4 regions of the Chryseobacterium sp. T20 genome follow, and region 4 is predicted to be linked to each of the others. Evidence: riboswitches for the same ligand, from Rfam matches in the RefSeq annotation. Region 4 holds a riboswitch; each other region holds the start of a gene.
What was found. Region 4 has a riboswitch for cobalamin ahead of metE (5-methyltetrahydropteroyltriglutamate--homocysteine S-methyltransferase). Riboswitches for the same ligand answer to the same signal wherever they lie in the genome.
Positions count from the first base shown of each region.

Region 1: another riboswitch for cobalamin. It lies ahead of prpB (methylisocitrate lyase); the one in region 4 lies ahead of metE (5-methyltetrahydropteroyltriglutamate--homocysteine S-methyltransferase).
Region 2: another riboswitch for cobalamin. It lies ahead of ACMA47_RS07065 (TonB-dependent receptor plug domain-containing protein); the one in region 4 lies ahead of metE (5-methyltetrahydropteroyltriglutamate--homocysteine S-methyltransferase).
Region 3: another riboswitch for cobalamin. It lies ahead of ACMA47_RS07825 (acyl-CoA thioesterase); the one in region 4 lies ahead of metE (5-methyltetrahydropteroyltriglutamate--homocysteine S-methyltransferase).

Region 1 is NZ_JBLFDU010000017.1:9,943-17,925, forward strand. Features, by position in the region: gene ACMA47_RS23600 (CoA-acylating methylmalonate-semialdehyde dehydrogenase) at 1-1,471, opposite strand, end outside; gene ACMA47_RS23605 (bifunctional 2-methylcitrate dehydratase/aconitate hydratase) at 1,539-2,990, opposite strand; gene prpC (2-methylcitrate synthase) at 3,024-4,178, opposite strand; gene prpB (methylisocitrate lyase) at 4,165-5,073, opposite strand; cobalamin riboswitch at 5,518-5,711, opposite strand; gene ACMA47_RS23620 (hypothetical protein) at 5,960-6,526, shown strand; gene ACMA47_RS23625 (N-6 DNA methylase) at 7,949-7,983, shown strand, end outside.
Region 2 is NZ_JBLFDU010000002.1:379,262-387,244, reverse strand. Features, by position in the region: gene ACMA47_RS07095 (hypothetical protein) at 1-71, shown strand, start outside; gene ACMA47_RS07090 (hypothetical protein) at 78-674, shown strand; gene ACMA47_RS07085 (L-threonylcarbamoyladenylate synthase) at 787-1,335, shown strand; gene ACMA47_RS07080 (nuclear transport factor 2 family protein) at 1,443-1,787, shown strand; gene ACMA47_RS07075 (CCA tRNA nucleotidyltransferase) at 1,825-3,243, shown strand; gene ACMA47_RS07070 (YncE family protein) at 3,401-4,453, opposite strand; gene ACMA47_RS07065 (TonB-dependent receptor plug domain-containing protein) at 4,473-6,299, opposite strand; cobalamin riboswitch at 6,331-6,509, opposite strand; gene ACMA47_RS07060 (T9SS type A sorting domain-containing protein) at 6,646-7,959, opposite strand.
Region 3 is NZ_JBLFDU010000002.1:554,187-562,169, reverse strand. Features, by position in the region: gene ACMA47_RS07845 (endonuclease MutS2) at 1-1,582, shown strand, start outside; gene ACMA47_RS07840 (GEVED domain-containing protein) at 1,652-2,740, opposite strand; gene ACMA47_RS07835 (ATP-binding cassette domain-containing protein) at 3,154-3,816, shown strand; gene ACMA47_RS07830 (hypothetical protein) at 3,847-4,647, shown strand; cobalamin riboswitch at 4,682-4,862, shown strand; gene ACMA47_RS07825 (acyl-CoA thioesterase) at 4,978-5,361, shown strand; gene ACMA47_RS07820 (DUF4932 domain-containing protein) at 5,536-6,909, shown strand; gene ACMA47_RS07815 (HD domain-containing protein) at 6,973-7,563, opposite strand; gene ACMA47_RS07810 (XAC2610-related protein) at 7,565-7,983, opposite strand, start outside.
Region 4 is NZ_JBLFDU010000001.1:483,684-491,666, reverse strand. Features, by position in the region: gene ACMA47_RS02200 (hypothetical protein) at 1-17, shown strand, start outside; gene ACMA47_RS02195 (hypothetical protein) at 235-975, shown strand; gene ACMA47_RS02190 (sensor histidine kinase) at 1,044-2,066, shown strand; gene ACMA47_RS02185 (LytR/AlgR family response regulator transcription factor) at 2,070-2,837, shown strand; gene ACMA47_RS02180 (Lrp/AsnC family transcriptional regulator) at 2,861-3,322, opposite strand; cobalamin riboswitch at 3,518-3,704, shown strand; gene metE (5-methyltetrahydropteroyltriglutamate--homocysteine S-methyltransferase) at 3,883-6,186, shown strand; gene ACMA47_RS02170 (hypothetical protein) at 6,395-7,105, shown strand; gene ACMA47_RS02165 (helix-turn-helix domain-containing protein) at 7,107-7,904, opposite strand.

The DNA.
Region 1 (7,983 bases), on a different contig from region 4:
GGTCGCCTGCGGGAATGTCTTCCTCAAACCAACGGGCTGTAATCGTTTTGGTTTCTGTATAAAAACGGACTCCTTGTTTTCCGTAAGAATGCAGATCGCCAAAGAATGATTTTCTCCATCCTGTAAAAGAGAAGAACGGTAATGGAACAGGAATAGGAAGGTTTACTCCAATTTGTCCCACTTCAATTTCATGTTGAAACTTTCTGGCGGCTGCTCCTGAGTTGGTAAAGATGGAGGTTCCGTTGCCATAAGGGTTTGCATTGATGATTTTAATGGCTTCATCCAGTGTTTCTGCCTTTAATAATAATAAAGCAGGTCCGAAAATTTCTTCTTTGTAAATATCCATATCCGTAGATACGTTATTGAATAAGGTGGCACCCACAAAGTGTCCGTTTTCATAGCCTTCTACTGTACAGTTGCTGCCATCCAGCAATACCTCAGCTCCCTGATCATAAGCACTTTTAATCAATCTTACAACCTTGTCTTTTGATTGCTTGTTGATTAAAGGACCAAAAGCTGCTGAATCATCAGACCAAACTCCAGGTTTAATCGTGCTTAAAGCTTTTTTGATATCATCCACCCAATTTTGAGCTTCACCTACCAAAACAGCTACACTGATTGCCATACAACGTTGTCCGGCCGCTCCGCAGGAAGCTCCTACAAGATTGTTGATGACCTGTTCTTTATTGGCATCCGGCATGACTACCATGTGATTTTTTGCTCCTCCAAATGCCTGAACTCTTTTCAGATTATCAGTTCCAGTGCGGTAAACATGTTCTGCAACGGGAACTGAACCTACAAATGAAATGGCTTTGATTTCCGGATGATTCAGAATGTGATTGACCTGGTCTTTGGATCCGTGAACAATATTCAGAACTCCTTTAGGAAAACCTGCTTCTAAAAATAACTCTGCCATTTTCATAGAGGTCATCGGAGTTTGTTCCGAAGGTTTTAAAATAAAAGTGTTTCCGCAGGCAATGGCCATTGGGAACATCCATAGAGGAATCATTGCGGGAAAGTTGAATGGGGTAATTCCTGCACAGACGCCAAGGGGTTGGATGTAGCTGTAGGTATCAACACCTCTCGCCACATTTTCTACCGTTTCTCCCATCATGAGTGTCGGAATGTTGCAGGCATGTTCTACCACTTCAATGCCGCGCCATATATCTCCCATGGCATCAGGGAATGTTTTTCCATTTTCTTTGGAAAGGATTTCGGCAATTTCTTTTTGATTTTCTTTTAAAAGCTGCTGGTATTTCAGAAAAAATCTTGCTCTTTCCGGGGTCGCTACTTCTTTCCATGTTTTGAAAGCTTCTTTAGCAGCTTCTATCGCCTGATCTATTTCAGATAATTCTGTTAATGGGACTTCTGCAAGAATTTCCTGAGTAGCAGGATTTTCTACAGGAAGATGCTGTGCCGCTTTACTTTCTATAAAATCTCCGTTGATTAATATTTTTACTTTTTGTGACATGATTTTTAGATTGAGAGTGAAAAACTGAGAGTGAATTTGTATTTTTCACTCTCAACTTCTTATTAGATTATATTACCAGCAGATCAACAAACTCGTTGACATCCAGATTAACAAGGGTATCGTATGCTAACGATTTTTCTAATACAATTCTCTGTTGTTTTTCCGGGAAAATTCTGGCAAGATTTACTTTGTATTTCTTGATCAGTTCAGGAATTCCTTCTTCTCTTCTGCGTTTGTGACCGATTGGATATTCTACAACGATTTCTTCCAGCACGGTTCCGTTGTTTAATTCTACCGTTAAAGCATTGGCAATGGAACGTTTTTCAGGATCATGATAATCTGTGGTGAACTGTACGTCTTCCACACACTCAATTTTATCACGAAGGATGTCAATTCTTGGATCTGATGCTATATTATCTTCATAGTCTGCAGCAGTAAGTCTTCCGAAGATCAATGGAACAGCTACCATGTACTGAATAGCGTGATCACGGTCAGCAGGATTGTTTAAAGGACCTTTTTTATCAATGATACGGATGCAGGCTTCGTGGGTACGGATGGTTATTTTCTTGATATCTTCAGCAGATTTTCCTGATTTTTTTAACTGATGATGTAAAGTCATAGCGGCTTCTACAGCTGTCTGAGAGTGGAATTCTGCAGGGAAAGAAATTTTAAACAAAACATTTTCCATAACATAAGAACCATACTCTCTCTGGAATTTGAATTCATTTCCTTTGAAAGATACATCATAGAATCCCCATGTTTTTGCGGTTAGTACGGATGGATAACCCATTTCGCCTGTCTGCGCAATTAATGCCAGACGTACAGCTCTTGAAGTGGCATCTCCTGCAGCCCATGATTTGCGGCTTCCTGTATTAGGCGCGTGACGGTATGTTCTTAAAGACTGTCCATCAACAAATGCTAGAGAAACGGCATTGATCAGCTCATCACGCGTTAAACCGATCAGTTTTCCTACAACGGCTGTAGAGGCTAGTTTCACCAATAAAACATGGTCTAAACCTACTTTGTTAAATGAGTTTTCTAATGCAATTACGCCCTGTATTTCGTGAGCCATAATCATTGCTTCCAGAACCTGCTTCATTTTCAGCGGAGCTTTTCCTTCTGCAATATTTGTTCTTGAAAGCCAGTCAGCGGTTGCTAAAATTCCGCCCAGGTTATCTGAAGGATGTCCCCATTCAGCGGCTAACCAGGTATCATTGAAATCCAGCCATCGGATAATTGCTCCAATGTTGAAAGCAGCCTGTACCGGATCCAGCTGAAACTGTGTACCAGGAACTTTAGCTCCATTCGGAACAACAGTACCTTTTACGATAGGTCCTAAAAGTTTGGTGCATGCAGGATAAGTCAGTGCTTCCAATCCGCATCCGATCGTGTCTAATAAACAGTAGTGTGCTGTTTTCCAGGCTAAATCGTTTTTGATTTCATAGCTTAATACATAATCTGCAATATCTGTTAATACCTGATCCGGTTGTGGTCTTTCGTTTGAAATGTGTGATGACATCTTTATTTTTTAGTTTAATTATGAATTGATTTTTTATTTTCTGTTTTCGATGTTGACAAAGTCTTTATTTTCAGGGCCTGTATAATTGGCACTTGGGCGGATAATTTTTCCATCCTGTCTTTGTTCGATAATGTGGGCACTCCATCCTGTGACTCTGGAGATAACGAATAACGGAGTGAACATCAATGTGGGAACTCCCATCAGATGATAAGATACCGCAGAGAACCAGTCCAGATTAGGGAACATTTTCTTTTCTTCCCACATCACAGTTTCCAGTCTTTCGGCAATATTATACAACAGCATGTCTCCGGCTTCTTCAGAAAGTTCTTTGGCTACTTTTTTTATGACTACGTTTCTTGGATCCGATATGGTATAAACAGGATGTCCGAATCCAATAATTACTTCCTTATTGGCAATACGTTTTCTGATATCTTCTTCTGCTTCATCAGGAGAATTGTAGCGACTTTGGATTTCGAAAGCCACTTCATTGGCTCCTCCGTGTTTTGGACCTCTCAAAGCACCGATAGCTCCTGTAATACAAGAATAAAAGTCAGATGAGGTTCCGGCAATCACACGGGCCGTGAATGTAGATGCATTAAACTCATGTTCGGCATACAGATTAAGAGATATTTCCATTGCTTTTACCCAGGAATCTGGTGCTTTTTTACCATGTAGAAGGTGAAGAAAATGTCCGCCAATAGTATCATCATCAGTCTCTACATTGATCTCTTTGCCGTTGTGCGTATAGTGATACCAGTATAAAAGACCTGAACTGAATGAGGCTAGTAATTTGTCGGCAATATCTCTTGCTCCAGCCACATTGTGGTCATCTTTTTCAGGTTGAATACTTCCAATCGCTGAAACCATTGAACGCATCACGTCCATGGGATGCGCTGCCGCCGGAATACTTTTTAAGATATTTCTTACAGAGTGGGGAAGTCCTCTCAGTGATTTTAATTTTGCTTTATAGTTTTTGAGTTGAGCTTCGGTTGGCAGCTGACCATAAATCAGAAGATAGGCTACTTCTTCAAATTGTGCTCTTTCTGCAAGATCCAAAATATCATAACCTCTATAATGAAGGTCATTTCCACTTTTTCCTACACTGCAGAGAGCGGTATTGCCTGCTGTTACTCCGGAAAGAGCTACACTTTTTTTAGGTTTAAATGTTGGTTCGCTATTCGTTGACATGAGTATTTTGTTTAAAAAGGTTATCTAATTTTTGTTCATAATCATAGTAGCCGATGCTCTGGTAGAGCTCTTCTCTGGTCTGCATTGTGTCCAGTACATGAGCTTGTGTTCCATCCTGACGGATATGCTGGTATACATTCTGCGCTGCTTTATTGGCTGCTCTGAAGGCAGAAAGAGGGTAGAGGATAAGTCCTATACCTGCGTTTTTCAGTTCTTCAACAGTGTACATTTTGATCATCCCAAACTCAGTGATATTCGCCAATACAGGGATTCCGGCAGCATCAACAAATTTTTGATAAAAGCTTAAATCGGGTACCGCTTCGGCAAAAATGAAATCTGCACCAGCTTCTTTATACGCAATGGCTCTTTCTAATGTTTTTTCCAGTCCTTCATTTGCAAAAGCATCTGTTCGGGCTCCAATCACAAAATTTTCATCGGTACGGGCATCTGCAGCTGCTTTAAGTCTGTCTACCATTTCCTCTTTGCTTACGATTTCCTTTCCAGGGCGGTGTCCGCAACGTTTTGCACCTACCTGATCCTCAATATGAATGGCTGCTGCACCAGCTTTGATTAATGATTTTATCGTTCGGGCAACATTAAAGGCAGAAGGTCCAAATCCTGTGTCGATATCTACCAAAAGAGGTAAATCACAAATATTAGTAATACGCTGAACATCTATGAGTACATCATCCAGGGTAGTAATCCCTAAATCAGGAATTCCTAAAGATCCTGCAGCAACACCTCCTCCTGAAAGATAGATTGCATTAAAACCTGCCTGCTGTGCCAATAATGCATGATTGGCATTGATGGCTCCCACAATCTGGAGGGGATTTTCTTTTTCCATTGCCTCCCGGAATTTTAGGCCGGGGGATTTCCAGTTTTCATTTTTGATCATTTTAATATGTATTGTTGAGTTGAAATTTGTTTATCAGTGAAGAAGCCAGGAATCTGTAAAGACACAGCTTTTGAGTAAAAAAGAAAAGATGGGGAATAAGTTGAGAAATCTTACTATCCTGCAGCCGGTGAGAACTTTGAGAAAATCTGCTTGTACAGGTCTGTAAAATAAACCTGTTACGACTCCACGAATAATTAAGATTGCTTTGGTACACCATTACTTTTTACATTGATTAAATCCTATAAAAAGTTCTCAGTAAACTTCGCGGTGCTTTATGAAGAAAGAAAAATTACGGAAAGGGGATACGAATGAGCCACAGAATCATGAGAAGTACCCAATGTACACTCATATCTATCTCAAAAAAATAACATAGATTGATAAACTGTTTTATCACACTATATCCATATCGTATCATACCTGACTGTAAGCTTCAAATCGCGAAAGCATCGTCAATACGAAATAGGCAGGTCTCCTGACTTGTAACGGTTTTTATCATCCTTCCCATATGAAAAATATACAGTGGATATCAATTGATAAAAACTTTTTGTTTGTTACTTACAGTTGCGCGACAGTTCGTGATTTACACACGATTCCCTTTTAATACACAGCTAAGTGTAACCAGTTTCGGTTGATAAAGAAGGTTTTAAGAACTCCTTGGTGGTAAATATAAGTATTTTATAATAACGAAAAAGATATTTTATGTAATCAATAGCTTTTTTACTGTAATCTATTGGAAATGCTTGAGTTGTAAGGTGTGTTTTAGAAGAAAAACGGATTGTTTATGTTGTTAAATTAATATAAAAGATAACCGAAAAATTAAAGATAGTTAATAAATTTACCGTTCTTCTTTCATTTTATGAATTTTATTAATCATATATAATTGATCATGGTAGACATTGCAGAATTTAAACAAAACCTGGGTTTGAGGGAAGTTCCTGTAGAGCTTGAAAAACTGATTTACTTCCAGAATACTATTTCCTCGTTTGAAAATTATTCGCAGGGTTTTGGTGTGTTAATCGACGATAAGTCCGGATTGAAAAGCTGGAGTGATGACGAAAATTTTTTGAATAGCATGTTGCCTTTTGCTCAGGCTAATGGTTCCGGTTCATTCTATGCCATCTGGAATAATGGAACGGATCAGCCTTTGAATAAAATGCCTGTTGTGGTTTTTGGAGATGAAGGTGGAGTTCATATTGTCGCTGAAAATAGTATACAGCTTTTACATTTGCTCACTTTTGACACTGAGATTTCAGTAGACTTTGATGAAGCTTATTTTTATAGAGAGGAAGAGGATTATGAAGAGAGTCCGGATTTAAATGAATATTTGAGGTGGATGAAAGGAGATTACGGTGTAAGCCAGATTGAAGAACCTGATGTGTTGATTCAAAATGCTCAGGCTCAATATAAAGAAAGTTTTGATCTATGGTTTGGGCAATACTTTGAAGATCATTAATCTTGTATTAATAACTTCTCTGTAGAAGATTTTATTTTTGGCAGGTGAAGTCTGTAGACAACAAAAAACCTCACAATAAAAATTGTGAGGTTTTTTTGAGCGCGAAAGGATTCGAACCTTTGACCGTCCCGATTGAAATCGGGATGCTCTATCCGGTCTGCTTTATCAATGATTTTTTAAGTAATGAATAAAAACAAAAAAGACTTACTAAAAATAGTAAGTCTTTATGTGAACTTGGAAGGATTATCATTGAACCGTCTAGTAGAAGATTTGAATTGGATTTTGAGATTAAATATTTGATTATGAGTGTTTTGAATAATTGTTTGAACAATTCGAATCCTTTTGAGATATGTTCATGGGAGAGATTTTTCGAACTTTTATTAGAGAATTTTAGAGGGTTTGTTTTTAAAAATATTGGTTTTCAGTATTTTATAATTAATAATTCAAGTTCGAATCCTATTGCCATATTGATTTTTATTAAGTTTTCGGACTTTTTATAACGGCAAAATAGGTTTTTTTTATATTGGGGTTGATAATAAATCAACTCCAATTTAGTTTATAAAAAGGAATGTGTTTTTATATATTTTAATCATAATGTTGACGTCAATTATAAGTTTTATAATTTCATTTTTTTCACATGAAAGGAAGGGAAACTAACTTATTTTGTTTTTAACCCTGTTAGCGCTGTTTTCCGACTGTTGTCTAATCGCTTTGCCACGATTCTGCCACACTCTACCTTTATGCGCTCCAAACTGAGTTTTTTATGTCTCGGTGGAAAGAGAGGGATTCGAACCACCTCTTTCAAATAACTTTAAACCTAATTTTTAAAGGTGTTTTTAATTTGCTGCCACGAATTTGCCATTAAATTATATTGACAAAATCACAGAGATAACTATTCTATAACGACCTCAAAGAACGACCATAAATTTTCAAGGTCAAATATACGAATTTAATAATTGTAGCTATTTGCAACCTGTTTTATTTCCTTAGATTAATCATAATGGGATAATTTATGGATAAAAAGGAGCTATATCCGAGCTTATTTTTTAAATTGTTAGCGTACAAGGGGGCAATAGAGCTTTTAAATATGCGGAAGTCAAAAGAAAAACTAAGTTGTCATATACATCAATTTAATCTATATTTAAGTATCAGAGTAAGTCAAATAGTCTTGATATTGTATTAGCGATAGGAAATTATCTGTGATTAGTAGTGGGAAAAAAGTGTGAGCTTGAGCTTCTTACTTAATATAATGATCCAATATTAGATAAAAATATATTGTTTGAAATTTCCTACCTAAGTATGTTTGATTATTAATTTAATCAGTAAAGTGGTACTCTAAAATAGTTTTGGGCCTATACATGAAAAGAATGCTCTATGGTTTTTTTTCATTTGAAGAATATTAAAAAGTATTAAATTTGCGTAATGTCAAATGTAAATAGTATTATAAAAACAATTCG
Region 2 (7,983 bases), on a different contig from region 4:
CATTTTTAATAGTTGGCTCATTATATTTATCCATAAAATCTAAACTTAACAACCCTAAAATATCCTCCTAATTTCCAATGAGATCACTAAAAAACTTAAAGATCACAGAGAGTATTCAATCTAAAAAATTAGTTTTTGAAGAAAGTTCATACGATAAGTTTGATACCATCTCGATCTATTTTGGATTTTCAGCATTGGCAGGAGCTTCTCTGCTGTTATTAAAAGAAGTAGATCTTTCTCTTAATAACAGCTTCGGGTGTGCAATTCTTATAAGTTTATTTATCCTTAGCATATATGTGCTGTATTGTAAATACACCGAAAAACATTTAAAAGAAATTAAATTTGAAATTCCCAAAGAAGAAGCTAAAAGCAGAATCATTGCGTATGGAAAAAAACATCATCATAGAATTTCAATGATTTCAGGTAACCTGATTTTCCTTAATGAACCGACTGATCTCTACAGTTTGGGTAAAGATTATGAACAGACAACCATTGTATTTTTTAAAAACAATGCTATCCTTTATACTTTAATTAAAGAAGGTTCAAAATCAAATTTCCCTGTCTTGATTTCACAACATCTTACCAAAAAAGATTTCAAAAAAATACTGCATCCTGATTATATTGAGCCTATTAAGCGTACAACTTATTTTAATTCATTTTTTCACGGATTATAATCTTTGTATTTTGTTATAATCATCAAACTGACAAACCACATTTACACCCCATTTTTTTGCCCAAAATTCTTATATTCTCTACCTTTATCCATTCTTTGAATTCACTACAATTATGGAACATATTATCGAAATATTAAAATCCGGCGGAACAATTCTTTACCCTACCGATACCATTTGGGGAATTGGTTGTGATGCGACCAATATAGAAGCTGTCAATAAAATTTTTGACATCAAAAAGCGCGAAAAAAACAAATCCATGATCATCCTTGTGGAGTCTGAGAAAAGACTTCAGGAATTGGTCGATGTTCCAGAAATGGCATGGGAAATTATTGATCTTAGCGAAAAGCCGGTAACAATCGTTTATGAAAACCCAAGAGGTTTGCCTAAAGAATTGCTTGCAGAAGATGGAAGCATCGGAATCCGATTGGTAAAAAATGATTTCTGTAAAAAACTGATTACAAAATTGAACAAACCTTTAGTATCTACTTCTGCCAACTTCAGTGGTGAAAAAAGTCCATTGAAATTCTCTGATATTTCTGAGGAAATGATCAGCCTTGTAGATTACGCTGTGGAGGAAGACAGAGAAAAGGTTTCAAAATACTCAGGTTCATCCGTAATCAAAATATGGAATGACAACAGAATAAAAGTTCTTAGGGAATAAGAATTCTGAACTTTTATGTTTATTTTTTAGAGTCTTGTCAGTTCATATCGGCAGGATTTCTTTTTTTTAATTCTATCTTTGCAAACTCAACTCATAAACTATTTGCTATGAACCATCACGAATTTGCTCAAATATGGATCAATGCGTGGAATTCTCATGATTTGGAGGATATACTTTCCCATTATTCGGATGATATTGAGATTACAACTCCTATGATCGCACTGGCTACTGGCGGTAAAGAAAGCTCTTTAAAAGGAAAAGAGGCTGTTCGTGAATATTGGAAAAAGGCATTGGATAAGTTTCCGGATCTTCATTTTGATCTGGTACATTCCACAGCAGGAGTAGATTCAGTAGCATTATTTTATAAGTCGATTATGGATAAACATGCTGTTGAAGTCATGTTTTTTAATGAAGAGGGAAAAATTAGTAGAATGTATGCTCATTATGACTAATGGGTAACATACGTAGAAATTGTCACTATTATTAACGATGAAAATTAATCTTAATCAAAATAAGAATTTAAAACTATTTAAAATCATTTCTGAAGCAGCAGAAAGGAATAACCAGTCCGTATATATTGTGGGCGGTTATGTACGAGACCTTCTGATGAACAGAAAAGCTTCTACAGATATAGACTTTGTAACGGAACAAAGCGGTATTGAGCTTGCTCAAAATGTAGCTCAGGATATAGATCCTAAATTAAAGGTTTCCGTATTCAAAACGTATGGAACGGCTATGATCAAGTATAAAGAACTTGAACTTGAATTTGTGGGAGCAAGAAAGGAAAGCTATACAGAAAACAGCCGAAAGCCGGAAGTGGAAGGTGGAAGCCTGGAAGATGACCAGAAAAGAAGAGATTTTACCATCAATGCGATGGCTATTTCTTTAAATAAAGATAACTTCGGAGAGCTTATTGATCCGTTCAATGGAATCGAAGATCTTGAAAAAGGAATTTTAAGAACACCGTTAGAACCTGCTCAAACTTATTCTGATGATCCATTGAGGATGATGAGGGCGGTGCGTTTTGCTTCAACTTTAAATTTTAACATTGAGGAAAATTCTTTGAAAGCGATCCAGCAGGAAGCAGAAAGAATCAAGATTGTTTCTATGGAAAGAATCATGGTAGAATTCAATAAAATTATGCTTTCTGAAAAACCGTCTATAGGACTGAGGCTGATGGAACAAACCGGCCTTATGAAGCTGATTATTCCTGAACTGATCGAACTGAAAGGAGTGGAAGAAGTGGAAGGACAAACCCATAAGGACAACTTTTACCACACCTTAGAAGTGGTAGATAATATTTCTGTGAATACCGATAATCTTTGGCTTCGTTGGTCTGCCCTGCTCCATGATATTGGAAAAGCTCCAACAAAAAAGTTTGTAGAAGGAACAGGATGGACATTTCACGGACATGAATTTTTGGGTTCAAAAATGGTAAAAACACTTTTCCAAAGATTAAAACTGCCTTTGGGAAGTGATATGAAATATGTTCAGAAGATGGTGAAACTTTCATCAAGACCTATTGCACTGATCACAGATGATGCTTCAGATTCTGCATTAAGAAGACTTTTATTTGATGCCGGAGAAAATCTTGAAGATCTTTTCACGCTTTGCAAGGCAGACATTACCACTAAAAACTCTAAAAAGCAGGAGAAATTCAAAAGAAATTTTGAATATGTAGCGGTAAAGATCAAAGAAGTGGAAGAAAAAGATCAGGTAAGAAACTTTCAACCCCCAATTACCGGTGAAGAGATTATGGTAATGTTTAACCTTAAGCCAGGCCGTGAAATCGGAATTCTAAAAGAGAAGGTGAAAGAAGCTATTCTTGAAGGTGAAATTCCTAATGAAAAAGAAGAAGCAACAAAATTTGTGATTGCTGAAGCTGAAAAACTGGGATTAAGCCTATAATTCAATTGATATAAAATATAAACCCGGCGGGATGTTCCATCCCGCCGGGTTTTTTGTTTCCCTAAGGAAACAAAGCCGGCCGGTTTCTTTGAAACCGGCCGGAAAAAAACACAAATGATGAAAAAATAAAAAATTATTTTTTATATGTTGTAATGCATTACGGATTCAGGTATGTTCCATTAGCACCAAGTCCTCCTGTTTTAAAGGTGAGGATCTTATTACCTGTCGCTGCTGAATATACTACCATTTCACTATCTTGTGTGAACTGCTTAACATCAGATGCAAATATCTTTCCATCCATCACATTAAATCCATAAAGTGTAAAGTAAGGACCACCATCTGCAGCTGTTAACAATGGACTAGCAGGAACTGTTGGTGTAGCTAAGCCTGTTGTATACACTTTATTTGCAGAGCTGAAGTAGATCCTATCGTTATCAATCTGAAGGTTTGTAGCACTAGGAATTCCAGTCAGTGTAATTACTGGTGTAAGCGCTCCGGTACTTGAAATTTTATAGATATAAGAATCTGTAGCTGTTGAAGAAATAGTATAAACATTAGATTTATATGATATTGTATTTCCTATCTGCCCATTTGGAACAGTAATTTCAGTTTTAGTATCGTTAGAAGTATTGATATAAGTAATCTTATTTCCATACCCTGATGAAGCATTCTGTACAAATACATTTCCTCCTGCTTCTACTGCTTTATCAGAAACTTCAGTTGTGCTGATTTTGCTTACAAATGAATAGTCAGAAGCTTTATATTTTGTTATACTTTGAGTATGTGCAACGAAGTTTGTATTGGATACATAAATGAAATTGTTAGCAAAAGTAATTCCTCTTGGATTATCAAGCTGATCTGTAATGACTCCTAACTTTTTGAATGTATAACGGTCTACTACAACAATTTTATTCGAGTTGTTGATTACAAGATAAGCTTTATTCCCGTTAAGGCCAATCGTCTGAAGAACATCTCCAAGGATCTCATTGTTATTATAGCCATACACGTCGTCCTGTTTCAGGCTTAAATCTCTTGTTACAAAGGTTACCTTAGCTCCCTGACTGTTATAATTTCCTTCATTAGAGATAAAATATCCGTTCTGATAAGTGATCGGAGAAACTTCAATCTCGTCAGAACCATTTGTACATGAAGAAATGTTAAACAATAACACTACTGCAAATAATACAGTTAAAAGTTTAGTTATTTTCATATTTACTCAATTTTAATTTTTAAAAATTTATTGCCGCATACACACTATAATTTCTTTTGGGTAAAGGATAGAAAGAAACAGTTTTATAGTATGTATTGGTTAGATTATTCACTTTGAACCCTAAGGTATATTTTTTTGCTAAAGTGGCAGAAACACCCATATTTAAAAGAAAATAAGGATCTATGGCATCTGATCTTTTTTCGTCACTTGTAGTATACGTAACTCCATTAAGCTGTCCCTGTGCGAAAAGTTTAAAGAAACCATATTCATAATCTATATTGGCAGTTCCTCTGTGCATAGGGACGTAAGGTCTCTGCATCTTCGTCTCTTTATCAATAGATTTGGCATAATAATATCCTGCATTGGCTCTTATTTTATGATTTCCCAACTGCTTACTGAAAGACAGTTGAGATTCCAGCCCGTAAGATTCAGATTTATTCACATTGTATGCCTGCCAGTAACCTAAAGCAGTTGGAAGCCAGACAATAAGATCGGTCACATTCATATAGTATGGAGATAAAGTCAGTTTAAAATCTCCCACTTTGAACTCATTGGTCATGTCTACCTGAGTAGAGGTTTCAGGTCTCAGATCTTTATTTCCTCCCGGTTCATAATAAATATCATTGAAGGACGGAAATCTGAAATTTTTTGATACATTAAAGCTTACATCATACCATTTTGCAGCATTCCATTTTCCTGAGAATGAGTACATCAACGGAGACTTCACATCTTCCACAAAATCTTTCTTGAATCCACCCTCAAAACGAAGGTTTTTGGTTGCAAAATATCTTAATAATCCTGAAACAGAACCAATATTTCTGCTGACGCTGGATATTCCGTTTTGATATCCTTCTCCTTTATTAACCTGAAACTCTCCGATGATATTAAAATTCCACTTTGAATTCAGGAAATAATTGAAGTCATTTTTAAAGATATAATTTTTCCCGGTTCCTCCACTTGATTTAGGCTGATTTAACGAACCAAAAAATTGAAAATTCTCTTCTGTATAAGCTGCTTTAAGGGAATTACTGAACTTTGTTTTGTTCCAGTCCCAGGAAAGAAGACTTCTTACACTTTGAGTTTTATATTTCGTTTTTGTTCCCGTTTCTTCATACACAGGAAAGCGTTGTGAAGAATCAAAAAACTGACTCTGCCACGAAATTTTATGATCGTTTGTAATTTTATAGGATGCTCCTACATTAAATGTTGTATTGTAATAACTCCCGTTTCTGTTGATATAGTTCAGATCGCTTACTTTATAATCATTTTCGCTTACAGAATAATTTCCGGAAGCTTTAAAGCTGAACTTATCATTGCTGTAAGAACCTTTTATAAAGTTATTATAGGTATTAAAAGAAGCCACTTCAGAAAATAAAGAGCCATGGAAGCCTTTATTAAAATCTAGCGTATTATTCAGGTGAATACTTCCTCCAATGGCACCACTTCCATACACTACACTTCCACCACCTGCTTTTATACCAATCTGATCATAGCCGAACAATGCAATATTATTGATATCTCCCTGTCCCAGAAAATTGGAATTGATATTAATTCCATTCCATACAAATGCAGTCTGCTGAGCGGTAGTTCCTCTGAAAGAAGGTGAAGAAACAGCACCACGGCCATTTTCTTTGATAAAAACCTGTGATTGAAATCTCAGAAGTTCAGAAAGATTACTGGAGTTTTTCTCGGCATCTTCCGCCGAAATTATTTTTACGGGATGAAAAAGCTTCACCCTATTCATCTGATTGTCGAAGACATAAACAGTATCGATGGCCTTCTCTTGTCCAAAAAGAAAACAGCCATAAGATGAAAAAAGCAGTACTAAAGATCTTTTTATATCCATACTTTTTTACTTTTCCTCCGAAAGCAATATGTTTTTTAATTATAATTCCGGCAGGTCTCCTGACTTTCGCATTCTGCTCCTTCCCGTTATTAAACAGTGGTTTTTTGCAGAAACTTGAGTTGCGATTTACAGTTGCGGGGACAGTCCGGGAGTTACACCCGATTCCCTTTTCATTCCAAAATACTGGAAACCAAAATTTTTGCAAAGATAGTTTTTTATATGTATTCGCCAAAAACCAGCCTTTTCAATGCAAACATGCTATCCTTTTGTTATATACACAAAAAAGAACGGCCGCTTTCAATATTGAAAACAGCCATTCATCCCACTACTTTACTATTTATATATGTTATTTTTTAATAAACTTATATCCCTCCTTTTTTACTCCTTTTACAGAGTATTGTAAAATATAATCTCCTTTTGACAGGGATGAAACATCGATCTGCCCTTCTACCGAATCAAATGATTTTACCTTTTGGCCAACCATATTATAAATTTCGGCTTTCTCTATTTTTCCTGTTCCTTTAAAATATAGGATATCAGTCACAGGATTAGGATAGATTCCTATACTGTTTCTCTCTTTCACGGCATCATTCACCGATAAAAATTGAGAAGTATCCAGATAAAAAGCGATCATCTGCCCTGAAGCATTCGTCCCCGTTCCTGCAATTTTCTTTCCGTCTTGTGAAATGGCCAAAGGAAGCCCCATGGTTACTCCATTCGTTGCAATTCCCAATGATACCGCATAATCATTCAGATTAACTCTTCCGCTAGAAGAAGTCCAGATAAAGCCTTCCCCTGACATAGGAGGTGCTCCAAATGCTCTGTAATACCCAATTACTTTTTTTCCATCAGCAGAAATTCCTGTTGCTCCTCCTTTGAAGCTGAAAGAAGCATTCGGATGTGTTATATAAGTAAGCCCACTTACCGCATTCCAGACATAAGGATTAGGATTTGCTGAGCCTATGATTGTATTTCCATCTGCAGAAATTCCTCCTGCTTCTCCTACATTGTTCCCATTATTATCTGTAATAAAACTTTCTACTCCATCCTGCCATTTTGCCCCACTTCTTGTTCCTGTTGGTTCATCCTGCCAACCTACAATTACTGTTCCTGCCGCATTGATTGCATTGGCTCTGGAGCTTCGTCCGGGAACCATACTTCCCAAATCTACCATTCCGCTTACCGCATCCCATTTCACAGCATGTGCATTAGCTGCAGTAAGAAACCCTAAACCTACGATCGTACTTCCATTGGTCGTCATGCCCCAGGTTGAACTTACACTGCCATCCCATCCTGTAGGAACAAGCCCGCCTCTGTTTACCCAGGTGGAACTCGCTACATCATAAGTAGATATTTCATTAAATCCCGTTGCTGCATTTGTTATCGAGGACGAAATTTTGGTTCCATCATTCGAAACAACAGTTCTACCCGCTGCCGGATAACCGTTTGATATAGCACCAATCTGTACAAGACCTCCCGCTGCATTCCATTTATATATTCCTCCTGCACTTGTATGCATGCTTACAACTCCATTGTCCGAGACTGCTCCTACATTATAATTTCCCAAACCTATTACAGTAAGCTGAGCTTCTGCAAAACCAAATTTCAGAAAAAGACAAGCCGTCAATATTTTCATTGATACTCTGTAAAAATTTTTCATATTTTATTATATTTAGCGTTTCGA
Region 3 (7,983 bases), on a different contig from region 4:
AACGATTATTGACGACCAAAGGGTTCTGGCTGTAAAATCAGGATTCAAAAAAAGGGTTGCCGGAAGAACATTAGGAATTTCCAAAACAGGTTCCATCACGTATATTCAGCCGGACAGTGTGGTAAAGCACTATTTCAAACTGCGTGAAAATGAAGAGGAAGAGAAAAAAGAAATTGATAAAGTTCTCCGTAAGCTTACTGCAGAACTGGCCGAATTTCAACCTCAGCTATGGAGATATCAGGTTTATATTTTTGACCTTGACCTTACGAGAGCTAAAGCAAAATTTGGTGAAGTGATCAACGGAGTTCTTCCTAAAATTAACCATCATAAAACGCTTAGATTAAAAGATGCTTATCATCCTCTTTTATGGTTAAGAAACAAAGTTGAAAACAAAACAATCCACCCTCAAACCCTAACTTTAACAGATCATAACAGGATTATCTGCATTTCCGGTCCGAATGCCGGTGGAAAATCAATTACCTTAAAAACAGTAGGATTACTGCAACTGATGATTCAGAGTGGTATTCTGGTTCCGGTTCATCCTAAGTCTGAAATGTTTTTCTTTGAGAAAATCATGACTGATATTGGGGACAACCAGTCCATTGAAAACCACTTATCCACCTATTCATCGAGGTTGAAGAAAATGTCCGGGATCATTCGTGAGGCTGATGCCAATACGCTTCTGCTTATTGATGAGTTCGGTACAGGTTCTGATCCGGAGCTTGGAGGTGCGCTGGCAGAAAGTTTCATGGAGTTTTTCTATGACAAAAAGAGTTTCGCTATCATTACGACGCACTATACCAATATTAAACTGGTGATAGAACAACTTCCCAACGCTCAGAATGCAGCCATGCTTTTCAATGAAGAAACATTGGAACCGATGTATAAGCTGGAAGTGGGACAGGCAGGAAGTTCATTTACTTTTGAAGTTGCGGAAAAGAATAAGATTCCAAGATTCATTATCCATTCTGCCAAGAAAAAAGTAGAACATGATATTGTTAATCTTGACAAAACGATTGTAAAACTGCAGCAGGAAAAATTTGAGGTTGAAAAACTGAAATCTGATCTTGCAGAAAGGAAAGAATCTGTAGAAGATAAACGTGATAACCTTCAGAAACTGAATGAGCAGCTTCAGCAGAAACTGTTCAATTTCCAGAAGTTGTACGAGGAGGAACACCGTAAACTACAGTTCGGGAATAAGATTGAAACATTCATCGACAGCTATACCAAAGGAAAATCCAGAAAGGATGTTGTAAAAGATTTTGTAAAGCTTCTTGAACAGGAGAAATTCAGAAAACTGGGCAGTGATAAGGATGAAACCAAACGTCTGCAGGTTGTTAAGAGAAAAATCACTCAACAGCTGAAAAAGGAAGATGTTATTGAAAAAATTGCTGAAACCAATGAAAAACTGGAAGAGAAACGTAAAACCGACCGTGCTGTGTGGATGAAAATCGGGCAGCGTGTTCGTATTACCGGAAGTACCAGTGTGGGAACCATTGAAAAAATTTCCAGAAACAAAGTGATTGTCAATTACGGAACTTTCAAGACTACGATTGATGCGGATGAACTTGAGAGAATTTAATAAATAAGAAATTAAATTAACGCAAATACAAAGAGAGAGCACCTAAAGGTACTCTCTCTTTTTTTATTTTTACTTCTTAATGAATTTTAACTGGTTTACTTTTTCTTTATCTTTCAGCTGAATAAAATAAACTCCTTTTGATAGATGATGAAGATCTACTTTATGATCTGAAACTTTCCCTTCATCAATTTTTTGTCCTACAGCATTGTAAATTTCATAATCTGCTGCTTCTGAAATTCCTGAAATATTTAAGACATCAGAGGCAGGGTTAGGATAAATTTCAGGTTTTACAGACTTTCCTGATTCTTCCACTCCAAGGGTGAGATTGATCAAATCTACTCCATAATCTTCAACTTCCCCATAGGTAAATGTACTACAAGCATCCACAGGCATTGTTTGACTGGAAATAACTCTCATGGTAACACCGCATAGTGTCACTGCTGCCAAACTTGGAATCGTAAACACAGACACTGCCGGAGCAGCCTGAGTGACATTATTGGCGATCATTACTCTTTCGCTCGATTCAAAAATTCCGTTGGCATTAAGATCTATCCATGCCGTTACTGTTGTTGTGCCTGGAGTTCCCGTCCACGTATTGGTTACTGAAAGTTTATTTCCTGTACTTCCTATAAAAAATTTAACTCTACGACTCAGATCACTTCTGTAATCTGTATAATTGGAAGGTCCGGAATCGCTTACCATTGGAGAGGTAACTCCTGTAGAATTTACGGTCACATTGGAAATATGCATCATCGTGATATCTGTAGAAGCACTTGCACAATAATTAATGGTAGTGGTAAAAAATATAGGATTAGACCATAATCCCTGTGTCATACATACTTTCACTACCTGTACTTCATACGTTGTACAAGGCTGCAAACCTGTAATTGTGAAAGAATTTTGTCCTGGGGCAACATCAGCAGCCATCCATGTAGTAGTTCCTGGTATTCTATATCTGATCCTGTTATTGGGTGTATTGGGATCTGCAGTCCAGGTAACTGTTCCCGTGGTAAGCGTTATATTCGACATCTGAATTCCTGTTGGAGCATTGGTATCACAATACAATAAAGATTGGGGTTCTTCTTCTATTTTGTGGGTTGCCTGAAGGCTTGAAATTCCCAATATAAAAGAGAATACAAAAAGTAGTTTTTTGGTCATGTTTATTAGTTTTAAAATTTCCTTGAAAAATAGGGTATTTTTTCAAATATAGCTTAGACTTTCTTCATATAGCATTGTATTTTTTAATATATTTGAGAATAAAGTGTAAAACACACAGAAACTTCATGCTTTTAATATATGTTCAAAAGTATTTCTACTCTCTGGATTTTTTATAAAAAAATAATAATTCCAACCTTGATATTTTCTTTATTAGCTTCTTGTTTATCCTCCTTCAGTATTGAGAATTTCGGATTGAGTTTTCTTTTGATTTCTCCTGTCCTTCATTATTTTATCTATGAACTCCGGTTTAAAAACGAATATTACTTTTATGCCAATTTAGGATTTTCCAGAAGTTTCCTTTGGGGATTCACGGTATCAGTCTGTGTGATTGTCAAAATAATAACAGGAATTTTATGAGTAAGCTTCATATTGACAGCATCACCAAGTCTTTTAACGATAATAATATCCTGCAGGATATTTATTTAGGATGTGAAACCGGACAGATTATTGGAATACTAGGCAGAAATGGTGTTGGAAAATCAACATTATTAAAAATTATTTTTGGAACCGTCAGTAGTGATACCCAGTTTATAAGATACAATGACAAAGTTCTGAAAAGCATTTCCGATAGAAAAAACATAATTGCTTACCTTCCACAGGATATTTTCTTGCCGAAATACAATACCGTTAAAAGCTTAATTCCTCTTTTTTGCAATAAGAAAAATACAGATCTTCTATTAACTTCAGACCTGATCCGTCCTTTTTTGTCAGAGAAACCTAAAAATCTTTCCAGAGGTGAGCAGAGAGTCATTGAAGCTTTAATGATTATTTATTCCGAAGCGGATTTTGTTTTACTGGATGAACCCTTCCATAGTCTTTCTCCTAAAATTTCTGCAGCATTGAAAGCAGCAATCATTGAACAGTCTGCGAATAAGGGATTCATTATTTCTGATCATAATTATCAGGAAGTTCTCGATATTTCAGACCGTATATATCTTCTGCGTGAAGGCTATCTGAAACAAATACAAGATTTAAAAGAACTGCAACGGTATAATTATCTTCCGAAAAGCATTTAATTTATATATTTGAGGGATCAAAAAATTTTCATGATGACTTTCATAAATAAAGCATTCTATTTATCCGCTTTCAGTATTTTATCTATTGCTTTTGTAAAAGGGCAGACTAAAGTTCCTTTTGGAGTTGTAAAAGCTGAAGAAGGATATGCCAATGTACGTGTACATAAAGACGATTACCGAAAAATTGTTGACAAGATCCGTATGCGTAAAGGAGATGTATTTGTTTATGTAAAACCGGCTCCCGGAGAAACAGAATGGATCTGGATCAAATATCCTGAGAAACAGGATGACGATAAGCCTTTTGTACGTTATGAAACTCTTGATAAAGAAGGAATGGTGAATAAAGGACGTATTGCTTATGTGGACCAGCTTCCTGCCTACACTCCTTCTAAATCTAAAAACGGAAGATCCCTTATTTTCACCGACAATTCCGATCCTAAGATTCCTACTGCTCAAAGAAGCAAAGTGGTGATTGATATTTATCCTTCCAATGCAGGATACCGTAAAAAGGAAAAAGATGCAGAAGGAAAAATTCTTACCATCGATAAAGTAAAACCATGGGGAATCGGAAATGATCTTCCCGAAGGAATGACTGAAATCAAATCGATCAGAGTACAGCAACCCGGAAGAGGCTCTGTCTTTGTAAGAGAAGCTATTAAAAATATGTTCCAGCCTACCATGGATTTTGAGAACATTGGAGTTACTTCCCTCGACAACGATAATATTTTCCTTTATATGATAAACGGTTCAGGAGAAAACAGATACACTACTCTTTGGACGATCAAGAAAGGAAGAGTAATCAGCCAGATTATTTATCATAATCCGGAATAAATTCATTATTTTTGCACCCGAAAAAGTTTTACACTTATTCATCACAGAAATTGGTTCTGCATCACTGCAGATTAAAAGGGAACCGTGTGAAAATCACGGACTGTCGCGCAACTGTAAGTAGCTGAAATCTTTATCAAAGATCCACTGTGCGAGGCATGGGAAGGAGATAAATGATGCTACAAGTCAGGAGACCTGCCTTTTTCTTAAACATGTAACTTTCGCGATTTGAAGTTGTATTGATCTGATGGATTGTTTCAGGAATTCTATAAGTTCCTGTCATTATTCTGTTGTTTTAATATCATTTCATATCGCTTTAATTAATAATGATATATGACTACAGAAGAAAGAATTGAAGCATCCGAAACCAGAATCTTTAAAGCGGTTTTCCCTAACACAACCAATCACTATGATACCCTTTTTGGAGGTACAGCGATGCAGCTGATGGATGAGGTAGCTTTTATCACAGCAACCCGTTTTGCCAGAAAAAGAGTGGTAACGGTAAGCAGTGACAAGATTGATTTCAAAAAACCTATTCCTGCCGGAACCATCGTTGAGCTGATCGGGAAAGTTTCATACGTGGGAAAAACCAGTATGAAAGTAAATGTTGAAATTTACACCGAGCAGATGTATTCCTATGAAAGAGAAAAAGCAATTATCGGTGATTTTACTTTTGTAGCGATTGACGAATTCAAGAAACCAATTCAGATACTATAAATAATAAAGCTTCGGGCGGCCTTTGGCCGCCCGAAGCTTTTCCATTCAACACAACATAATATATCTCAACCAAAGAATGATTGGAATTCATTTGTTTTTTTATTTACTTTTAGCATGGCAAAAAAATTATTTTTACATTGCTGTCACTAAAAACTATAGAAGAACCGATATTTCATGAAAAAGATTATTTTAATCATTACCCTTATTCTTTCCATTTCATTAAGAGCACAAAAAGACGTTAAAATTGAACTTTCAGAAAGTTACGAATTGGGAAATATTATTCTGGCTCTCACTGAATATGGCAGAACAGATCCTTATGACGTTCAGAAAATCCCACCTTATTATGATGAAATCATCACGTATTTTGAGCCCGTAAAAGATCATCCTTTACTAAAAAAAGTAAATTATTCAAGAAAAGACTGGAAAAAATTCTTAGGCTTCCGAACTGATTTCTATGCATTTTCTTTTGATGAAAAAGGTTTACTTAAAAGAGATTTTCCTTTCAATTCCTTTGGTCCTAAAGAAGTAGATGAAAATCTGGAGCTTATCAATGATTTTGTGAAGAAATCAAATTACAGAGCCTTTTATAAAAATCATCAGCAGTTTTATAATACCTTAATTGCCAATTACAAAGAGTATTATTACATCAATGATACCTACGCATTCCTGGATAAAATTGCCGGACAACCTAAAAATAAAAATACTAAATCCTATGTTATCGCCATTTCTCCTTTAGTTGGCGGACAAAATTGCCACAGAGAAATCAACAGCTCATTAACCGTTGACTTTCCTGATATCGGAAAAGATCTGATTCTTGGAAATTTAAAAAATAATATTGCCAGAAGGATTCTTGATAATCACACTGTATTTTCCGAAATCGATCATGGATATGTAAATCCTATTTCAGATCAATATTCAAAGGAAATAGCAGAAAACTTCAATCTGATAAACTGGGATAAAAAATCCGGATACCAGGGAATCAATTCATTCAATGAATATATGACATGGGCTGTTTACGATTTATTCGTCAAAGAAAAATTTCCAGAAGAAAAAACAGACAGCCTTTCAGCAATCTATCATAAAGTGAATATCCGACGTGGTTTTATTGCTCAGAATTTATTTTCCGAGAAGCTTATAGAACTTTATAAAAAAGAAAAGAACCTGGAAAAATTATATGTTCCATTATTAAAGTGGGCGAAGAAAATAGAAAACAAAATTTCCCAACCTTCCGTTGTAAACTCCAATAACAAAGACTTTGAGAAAACTGATCTCAATAATATCGTGGTACAATTCACAGAGCCTATGAAAAAAACAAAGACTCTTCAGCTCAAATTATATGAATACATTGATGGAAAAGAAACCCGCAATACAATCATTATCGTTAAAAATCCGGTTTGGTCTAAAGACGGGAAAGAAGTGAAATTCAGTCTGGATACTTCTTATAAGAATTTTGTACTGGGATTTTATATACCGAACAGTATGGCTGGGTTTTATTCTAAAAAGGGAATTTTATTAAATCCTGATAATTACTTATTACTAGCCTCTTAAAATATTTCAGATGATCTATAAAAAGACACTGCTCAATAACCGGGCAGTGTCTTTCTTTTTTAATTATTTCAGCACTTTTTCTGTTTCCAGACTTTTACTCAATAAAAGCTCAAACGCCTCTCCCATTTCATCCGATGCTCTGCTGATCGCGTTTTCAAGCATATTTCGGATTTGTCTTTCTGTCACTCCAGCTTCAGTCCAGCTCTTTCCGGAAGTATGAGAATTTAAGATAAACGGCATTATTCTGTCGATTCCACACGCAAAAATAGCATCTGGAGTTTTCTCATCTTCAAACTCCAGCCATAAATTAAAAAATTCTGAACGCAAAGGTTCATCCAGAATTCCAAAGATTTTCTGAGCAGAAGCTTTCTCTCTTTCAAACTTTCCTACCATTGCCTTTTCATCAAAAATGAAAGTATCTCCGGCTTCAATCTCCACAAGATCATGAATAGAAAGCATTCTTATCACTCTCAATAGATCAATATCCGCACGGTTTTTAGCATAAGGATAAAGGATCTGAGCCAGAATAATAATCTGCCATGAATGTTCCGCCGTATTCTCTCTTCGGGAATCATCTGCATTATAGTTTCTTCGCTGTACATTTTTAAGTGCATCTACTGCCAGAATAAAATCAATCTCTTTCTGAATTTTCATCTTACTTCTTATTTCTGTTATATTGATCTGACGGATATACCTTGGTTTTGGTAATCCATTTATTATTTATCTTTTCTTTAGTGATCACTTTTACAGAGCCTTCAACACTCATATCCTCTTCTTTTTCAAAAACTTTGTCAAGTCCTTTATTCGGAATGACGGCATATTCTGTTGTAAAAATATCACAGCAACCGGATTTACCATAGGAAATAAGACGTTTACGTTGGGCATCGACATCAAAAATATCCAGACCGTTTGAACCCAGCTCTGTAAGTTCCTCGCTTTTTACAAACCCCATTCTTGTTTTATTGAAGACATATACGTCATAAGATGCCCCGCTATAATTTCCCATATTTCCGTTCCTTATGGCAACATCTTCCGTTCCATCGAAATTAAAGTCATCTATGATCACAGCACGTT
Region 4 (7,983 bases):
ATCCGGCAGCCAATTAATTGCTGAAAATTACCATTATATCACACCCGTCATTTTTTGATGGGTGTTTTTATTTACAGGATCAAGTACGAAAGAAGAAGAATACAAAAATACTCAATGGTGAAAGTCCTTCATTTATTTCTTTATTTCCTTAGTTCATTGTTTTCTGATTGAATGGCAGACAGGGTTATCATAGCTTTGACCTGTCAAAACAAAAACAATTAACAAGATAACAGTATGAACAGAGAACTCATTTTTTTAAGAACATTTGCCTTTACAGCAGTCATTGGAATTGTATTTTTAACCGCTTCAGCCTTTAAGACATCCGGAAATCAGAAATTTACTGAAATAGATGTGGAAAGAATCAATATCGTCGAAAAAGACGGTACGGTAAAGATGGTTATTACCAATGTTGGAAAATTTCCTACAGGAGAAGAAAAAATAAACAGTAGGCCTACCAATAAAACAAGAAAGAAACGTTCCGGTATGCTCTTTTTTAATGAAGAAGGGATTGAATGTGGAGGTTTTATTTATGACGGACAGAAAAATCAAAACGGGCACAGTTCTGGATTATCCCTAACTTACGATCAATATGATGGTGATCAGGTCATGCAGCTTTTGACCCAGGATTATAAAAAAGGAGACAAAAGAGTAGTGTCCAGCGGGCTTTATTTTAATGACCGTCCTTCAAAAGAATCACAAATCAAAACAGGGGAAATCTTTGCGGAGCTGGATCAGATGAAAGATCCTGAAGCTGCACAGAAAAAATATAAAGAATATGAACAGCAGGGACTTGTCGGAGGAGCACCAAGAATGATGCTTGGGAAAACCAAAGATGAACATAACGGACTGTTTTTATTTGACAGCAAAGGAAAGCCAAGAGCCAGATTCTGTGTAGATAAAAATAATGAAGCCAAACTGGATTTTTTAGATGATAACGGAAACGTTACCGCATCATTTCCTGAAAAGAAAAAATAATATTGTAAAAAACAGCCCTGTAAAAATATAGGGCTATTTTTGTAAAAAAGTGATCCTTCATAAAACCGATGAAAACCATTTTAAAAAAGATTAATCAAAACAGATATTTCCTGCTGTTTATCCTTTTGTTTGCCTACGTACAGTCTATTCATACCCGTATTGGTATAAGAAGAACACTGGATTGGTATATTTTCACACCTGAAGCAGCGGTTGTTACCCTCATCACTGCGTGTATTTTGTTTTATGTAATCGATTTTTTTATTAAAAACTGGCAGAAATCATCAACGTTCAGTATTGCAGAAGTCTTGAAAATATTCAGTTTTTCATTGTTGACTTACTTGTTGGTGATGAAAATAATAGGCTTTGTGATTGCTCTTATTTTTGGAAAAATTGAGAAAAATTTTAATCAGGAGGTTGTTATTCTTTCTACTTTTTCAGATTTGATCGGAGGTTTTATCTATGGAAGTTTTTTTCTGGCTTACCGTTATTACAAAAAGAATGCTGAATATCAGAAACAACTGGCTGTGTATGATCATGCTCTGTCTGAAAGTAAAATTAATCAACTGAAAACCCAGCTTAATCCTCATTTTTTATTCAATAATCTCAATATTCTGGATCAGCTAATAGAAGAAGATAAACATAAGGCCTCGGATTTTCTGAATGAATTTGCAGAAATATACCGTTATGTTTTAGATGTTTCCGATAAAAAAATAGTGTCTGTGGAAGAAGAACTGGCCTTTGCACAGAAATATTTTAACCTGATACAATACAAATACGGAAATGCTTATTCATTAACAATCAATTCTGTTAAATCATTAGGTTATATTATCCCGCTTTCATTACAATTGTTACTTGAAAATGCGGTTCAGCATAACCTTGGTACTGTTGATAAACCTGTCCGGATCACAATAAAAATAGACAAGACAATAACCGTTTCGAATAATGTAATCCCTAAAAGAAACCGTAAAAAAACTTCAGGAAGGGCACTGAATAATCTCAAAGAGCAATACGTTTTATCAACTGATCAGCAGGTAGATATTTTAAAAACAGAAACTCAATTTTCAGTTACCATTCCTATAATTCCAGCATAAAATATGATAAAAATTGTAATCATCGAAGACGAAATTCCTGCAAGAAACAAATTAAAGCGTTTCATCAGCGAACTTGAAACTCCTATTGAAATTGTTGCGGAAATTGATACCGTAGAACAGGCTATTGCTTTCTTAAAAAACTCATCTGTTGATCTGATCTTTTCCGATATTGAACTATTGGATGGAAATGCCTTTGAAATCTATGACCAGGTGAATATTTCATGTCCGGTTATTTTTACCACAGCATATGATCAGTTCTGGATGAATGCCTTTGAAAGCAATGGGATTGAATATTTACTAAAACCTTTTTCACAGAACCGTTTCCAAAAAGCATGGGATAAATTTCTTTTATTAGGAAAAACTCATTCAGAACCGCAAAATGTTTTGGCAAAACTTCAGGAAATGCTGGGCAATAACCATACGCAGAAAAACTATAAGAAAAGATTCACGGTCAGTTCACATCAGGGACTTTATTTTATCAATACGGAAGAGATCTCTTTCTTTGGAGCAGAAGAAGGAGTTGTTTTTGCCTTTGATAAAGCAGGAAAAAAGCATCTCTTGAATGAATCTACATTAAAGGAAATCGAAATTCAGCTTAATTCTTCAGATTTTTTCAGGATCAACCGGAGTGAACTTGTTCAGAAAAATCATATTGAAAGAATAGAGCGATACAATAAAAATACACTTTCCGTTCAGATAAAAGGGCAGAAAGATCATCTTATCACAAGCCAGAGCAATACATCTGCTTTCAGAAAGTGGATTGAAGAATAAATGGGTTCTCCGGTTTTATTCCATTAAATAGTCAGCCCATGGTTATTTTTCACTTCAGCCATCACAAACGTACTGTGGGTGCTCCCTATGGAATCTACAGATCCCAGCTTATTGAATACAAAATCCTGATAGTGTTTCATATCTCTTACCTGAACTTTTAAAAGGAAATCAAAATCTCCGGAAATATTGTAGCATTCGGCAACTTCTTCAATTTCTAAAATCTCTTTTACAAAATCATGACCTACGGATCTGTCATGAATTTTGAGCTTGATCTGGCAGAAAACTGTAAATCCACGGTTCAGTTTTTCAGCATCAAGAACCGCTGCATATCTTTTAACAAAACCATCCTGTTCCAGTCTTTTTACCCTTTCAAAAACAGGTGAGGTAGAAAGGTTTACTTCTTTTGCAAGTTCCTTAACGGTCAGTTTAGCATTTTTCTGGAGCAGCCTGAGCAGCTGTAAATCCTTATCATCGAGTTGTTCCACAGAATATTATTCTTTTAAATGATTAAAACAGTCAAATGTACAGAATTATATGCTTTGATTTTTATTTTTAAAAGTTTAATTTGCTTAATTATTTAATGTTAATTGTATTTTTATTCTGTATTGTTAATTTTACACAAAATTAAAAACTTTTACTGATGACCATGGTCAAGAGTAAAAGTACAGTTCTTTACAGATACTTCATCAAACAGGAAAGGTTTTACTTAAGGTAGATTAATAGGGAATCGTGTGCAAATCACGAGCTGTCGCGCAACTGTAAGTAACACACCAAAGGTTTCTGTCCTTGTAGATCCACTGCCAAAAGCGGGAAGGATGACGGAAACTGTTACAAGTCAGGAGACTTGCCTTTACTGAATTGACAATGCTTTCGCGGTCTGAAGCTTTGGGGTCATACAGATGATATATCGGATTTGAGTATTTTCTTTTTTTAAGGAAATTACGCTGTCTGTTATGTCATGACTTTCCTGAAACTTCTTCCGATAAAACATTACGAAGCCTTTTAAAGAACTTTCCCAATAAGTTTAATTAAAAAGTTTAAAAAAATGCAAACTCACATCCTTGGCTATCCGCGTATTGGTAGCAAAAGAGAACTTAAAAAAGCCTGTGAACAGTATTGGTCAGGTAAAATCCTTTTGGAAGAACTTCTGAATACCGGAAGAACGATCTGTAACCAAAACTGGAATATCCAGAAAGAAGCAGGGATAGACCTTATCCCATGTAATGATTTTTCATACTATGATCAGGTTTTGGATATGAGCCTTGTAGTAGGAGCAATTCCAACGCGTTATCATGAAGTGGTGCTTAAAAAGAACAATACTGAGTTGGATCTTTATTTTGCGATGGCAAGAGGATATCAGAAAGACGGATTGGATATCACTGCCATGGAAATGACCAAATGGTTCGATACCAACTATCACTATATCGTTCCGGAATTTTATAAAAATCAACAGTTTAAACTGAGCTCAGATAAGATTTTCAATGAATTTGCCGGAGCAAAACAAGCTGGAATTAATGCAAAACCGGTGATTATCGGGTTGGTTTCTTATCTGTTATTAGGAAAAGAAAAAGAAGAAGGCTTCGATAAATTGGAGCTGGCGGGAAATCTTCTTCCTGTTTATACAGAGATTTTAACTAAACTTCAGGATCAGGGAGCAGAATGGATTCAGTTTGATGAACCTTTCCTGGCCTTGGATTTAACAGATAAAGCCAAAGAAATTTATCTTTCCGTATATGCTGAAATCAGAAAACGTTTCCCGAAACTGAAATTTATTGTAGCTACATATTTTGACGGATTAAAAGATAATGCATCACTTGCTGTTTCCCTTCCTGTAAATACATTGCATGTTGATCTGGTGAGGAATCCTGAACAACTTGATGAGATTCTGAATGTTATTCCGGATAGTTTAAGCCTTTCATTGGGGGTAATTGACGGTAGAAATATCTGGAAAAATGATTATGAAAAATCATTGTCATTCATCAGAAAAGCGGTTGAGAAATTAGGATCTGAAAGAATTCTGATTGCACCATCATGCTCATTGCTTCATTCTCCTTGTGACCTTGATTTTGAAACCAATCTTAATCCTGAAATTAAAAACTGGTTGGCTTTTGCAAAACAAAAAGTAAAAGAAGTCGTAACACTTAAAGAGCTGGCATCCGGAACGGAAAATGGACAAATTCTTGAAGCATTCGAAGAAAATAAAAAAGCAATTGAAAGCAGAAGAACTTCTTCTCTTATTCATAATGATCAGGTAAAACAAAGAGCGAATGCAGTTACTGAAAAAGATGCTCAAAGAATAAATACCTTCAAGATCCGTAAAGAAGAACAGCAGGAAGTATTGCAGCTTCCTTTATTTCCAACTACAACCATAGGATCATTCCCGCAAACCACAGAAGTAAGAAGCTGGAGAGCTAAATTTAAAAAAGGAGAGCTTACTGCAGAGCAATATGATGCCTTATTGAAAGAAGAAACGCAGAGAACAATTCGCTGGCAGGAAGACATCGGAATCGATGTACTGGTTCACGGAGAATTTGAACGTAACGACATGGTGGAATACTTCGGAGAACAGCTGGAAGGATTTGTATTCACTAAAAACGGTTGGGTACAAAGCTACGGAAGCCGTTGTGTGAAACCTCCTGTGATCTTTGGTGATGTTTCCCGACCAACTCCGATGACCGTGTATTGGTCTGAATATGCACAGTCTCAGACTGAAAAATGGGTAAAAGGAATGTTGACAGGTCCGGTTACGATTTTACAGTGGTCTTTTGTCCGTGATGATCAGCCTCGTTCAGAAACGTGTAAGCAGATTGCTTTGGCGATTCGTGATGAAGTGGTGGATCTGGAAAAAGCAGGGATCAGAATTATTCAGATTGATGAACCTGCGATCAGAGAAGGACTTCCGTTAAGAAAAACAGACTGGCAGAATTATCTGAAATGGGCTGTGGAAGCGTTCAGAATTTCAGCAAGTGGAGTAGAAGATGCTACCCAAATCCATACGCATATGTGTTATTCTGAGTTCAATGATATTATTGAAAACATTGCCGATATGGATGCTGACGTGATTACCATAGAATGCTCACGTTCTCAGATGGAGCTGCTGAATGCTTTTGCAGATTTCAAATATCCGAATGAAATTGGTCCCGGAGTATACGATATTCACTCACCGAGAGTTCCGTCAAAAGAAGAAATGATTGAACTGCTGAGAAAGGCTCAGAATGTCATTCCTGCCAATCAGCTTTGGGTAAATCCTGATTGCGGACTGAAGACTAGACATTGGGAGGAAACTGAAAAAGCTTTAATCGCAATGGTTGCCGCTGCTAAAGAAGCTTCAGTAGAATATGCTGTTTAGAAAAATTTAAAATAATTAGATTCTATATTTCGGATCGTGTTATGATTTTCATAGCACGATCTGTTATTTTTAAAGGCTAAAATAATGGATATCCTATAATATTCTATTCATTTTTATATTCTATTTTTGCAGCTCGGCAAATTTTGACATATGATCTTTTAAATAGATGTTAAAAGCTGATCAAACTAATACACTATACATTAAAACCATGAAAGAAGCATTTCCTGAAATGAGATCGGAAACCTATAATCCTCAATACATTGCCGGAGTGAGATGGAGTATTGTCATTCTTTTTGCGGCTATTGCTGTTGTTTTACTGAGGTTTTTTATTGATGCCCTATCCGATCCTTCTACAGACACCGCTTCTGATATGATCTTTTTATTACTGTTTCTTATTGCAGGTTCACTGGCGGGTTGGCTGGTATATGAAATGATGAGGAATCAGGATGAAAAAATCAATGGTCTGCTCATCAATCATCAGGGAATTCTGTTTCTCAACAGGAATGATGAAGTGCTGTCAGCAATCAAATATTATGATTTGGTAAAGAGTGATAATCCTTATACAAAAGATATATTTTCAGAATCCCGTGCTTCTGGAAAGTACAGCGATTTCAGAAAGAATCTGTATGTTCATGAAAAAGATGAAAACAGAGACCCTCAAAAGAAACTGATCAATCTGGATGTGCTTCCGCTTAAAAACCGATATGATCTTATCGGTCATTTTTTGAAAGGGGTCCATGTGTTTCGCCCGGATCTGAAAATCAATCCTGAAGTATACAAAGACTTTTATCTTGATGAAAAAACACTGCGTTACGCTCCGGAAAATCTTAAGAGCGATATGAAAATGAAAATCATTACAATAGCGGTCGTTATTCTGGTGATTCTTGCTTTTAGGTATTTCTTTTTAGAGGAGATTTAAGTTATTTTGCCTGTAATGCACTTGGCGGATAGCCGAACTGTTTTTTAAACGCAAACGAGAAATGGGATAGATTTTCAAATCCAAGATCCAGATAAATATCAGAAACAGATCTTCCTTTTTGAGTGAGCAGAAAATGGGCTTCTTTTAATCTGCGAAGTTGCAGCCACTGTCTTGGCGGGACTCCGAATATTTTTTGAAAATCTCTTTTGAACGCAGACAGGCTTCTCCCGGTTAAGTAAGCAAAGCGCTCTACATTGACATTGAAATGAAAGTTTTTATTCATAAAACTCTCAATATCTATTTTATACGGTTCAGAAAAATCAAATAAAATATCCTTAAGACCTGGATCATAATTCAATAGCAAGAGGAGGGCTTCTTTCTGTTTAAGCCGAAGGATTTCCTCAGAAGCAGGAAGGTCTTCATAAGGCAATAATGAATACATAAAAGAATGTAATGCCTTTTGCTCTGGTTTTATATAAGCAGGAACATTGTCTTTCTTTTCGGCCTGATATCCATACTCGCGGCTGAAATCATGAAGCATGGCATCATCAAAATAGATGGATATGGTTCTGATTTCTCCATTTTTAGGAGGATATTTTGCGAATTTCAATAAACTGTTTTTCCTTGCAGAATAGAGTTCTCCTTCTTTAAATATCGTTTTTGTGATTCCGTCATTCAGTTCCATTTCTCCGGAAAGAACAAGACCCAGACTGTGAATCCGCGCAAACTGTTCTCCTTCCCTGAATTCTGAAAAATGGCAGGAATAATTGATGGGAAAAGGAATATTATTTTCGCTCATGGTTCAATCAGGTATTTTTTTGATAGATTCTTATTCAAACTTACAAAACTTTTTTAGGATGATAGAATCTTCGCAGCAA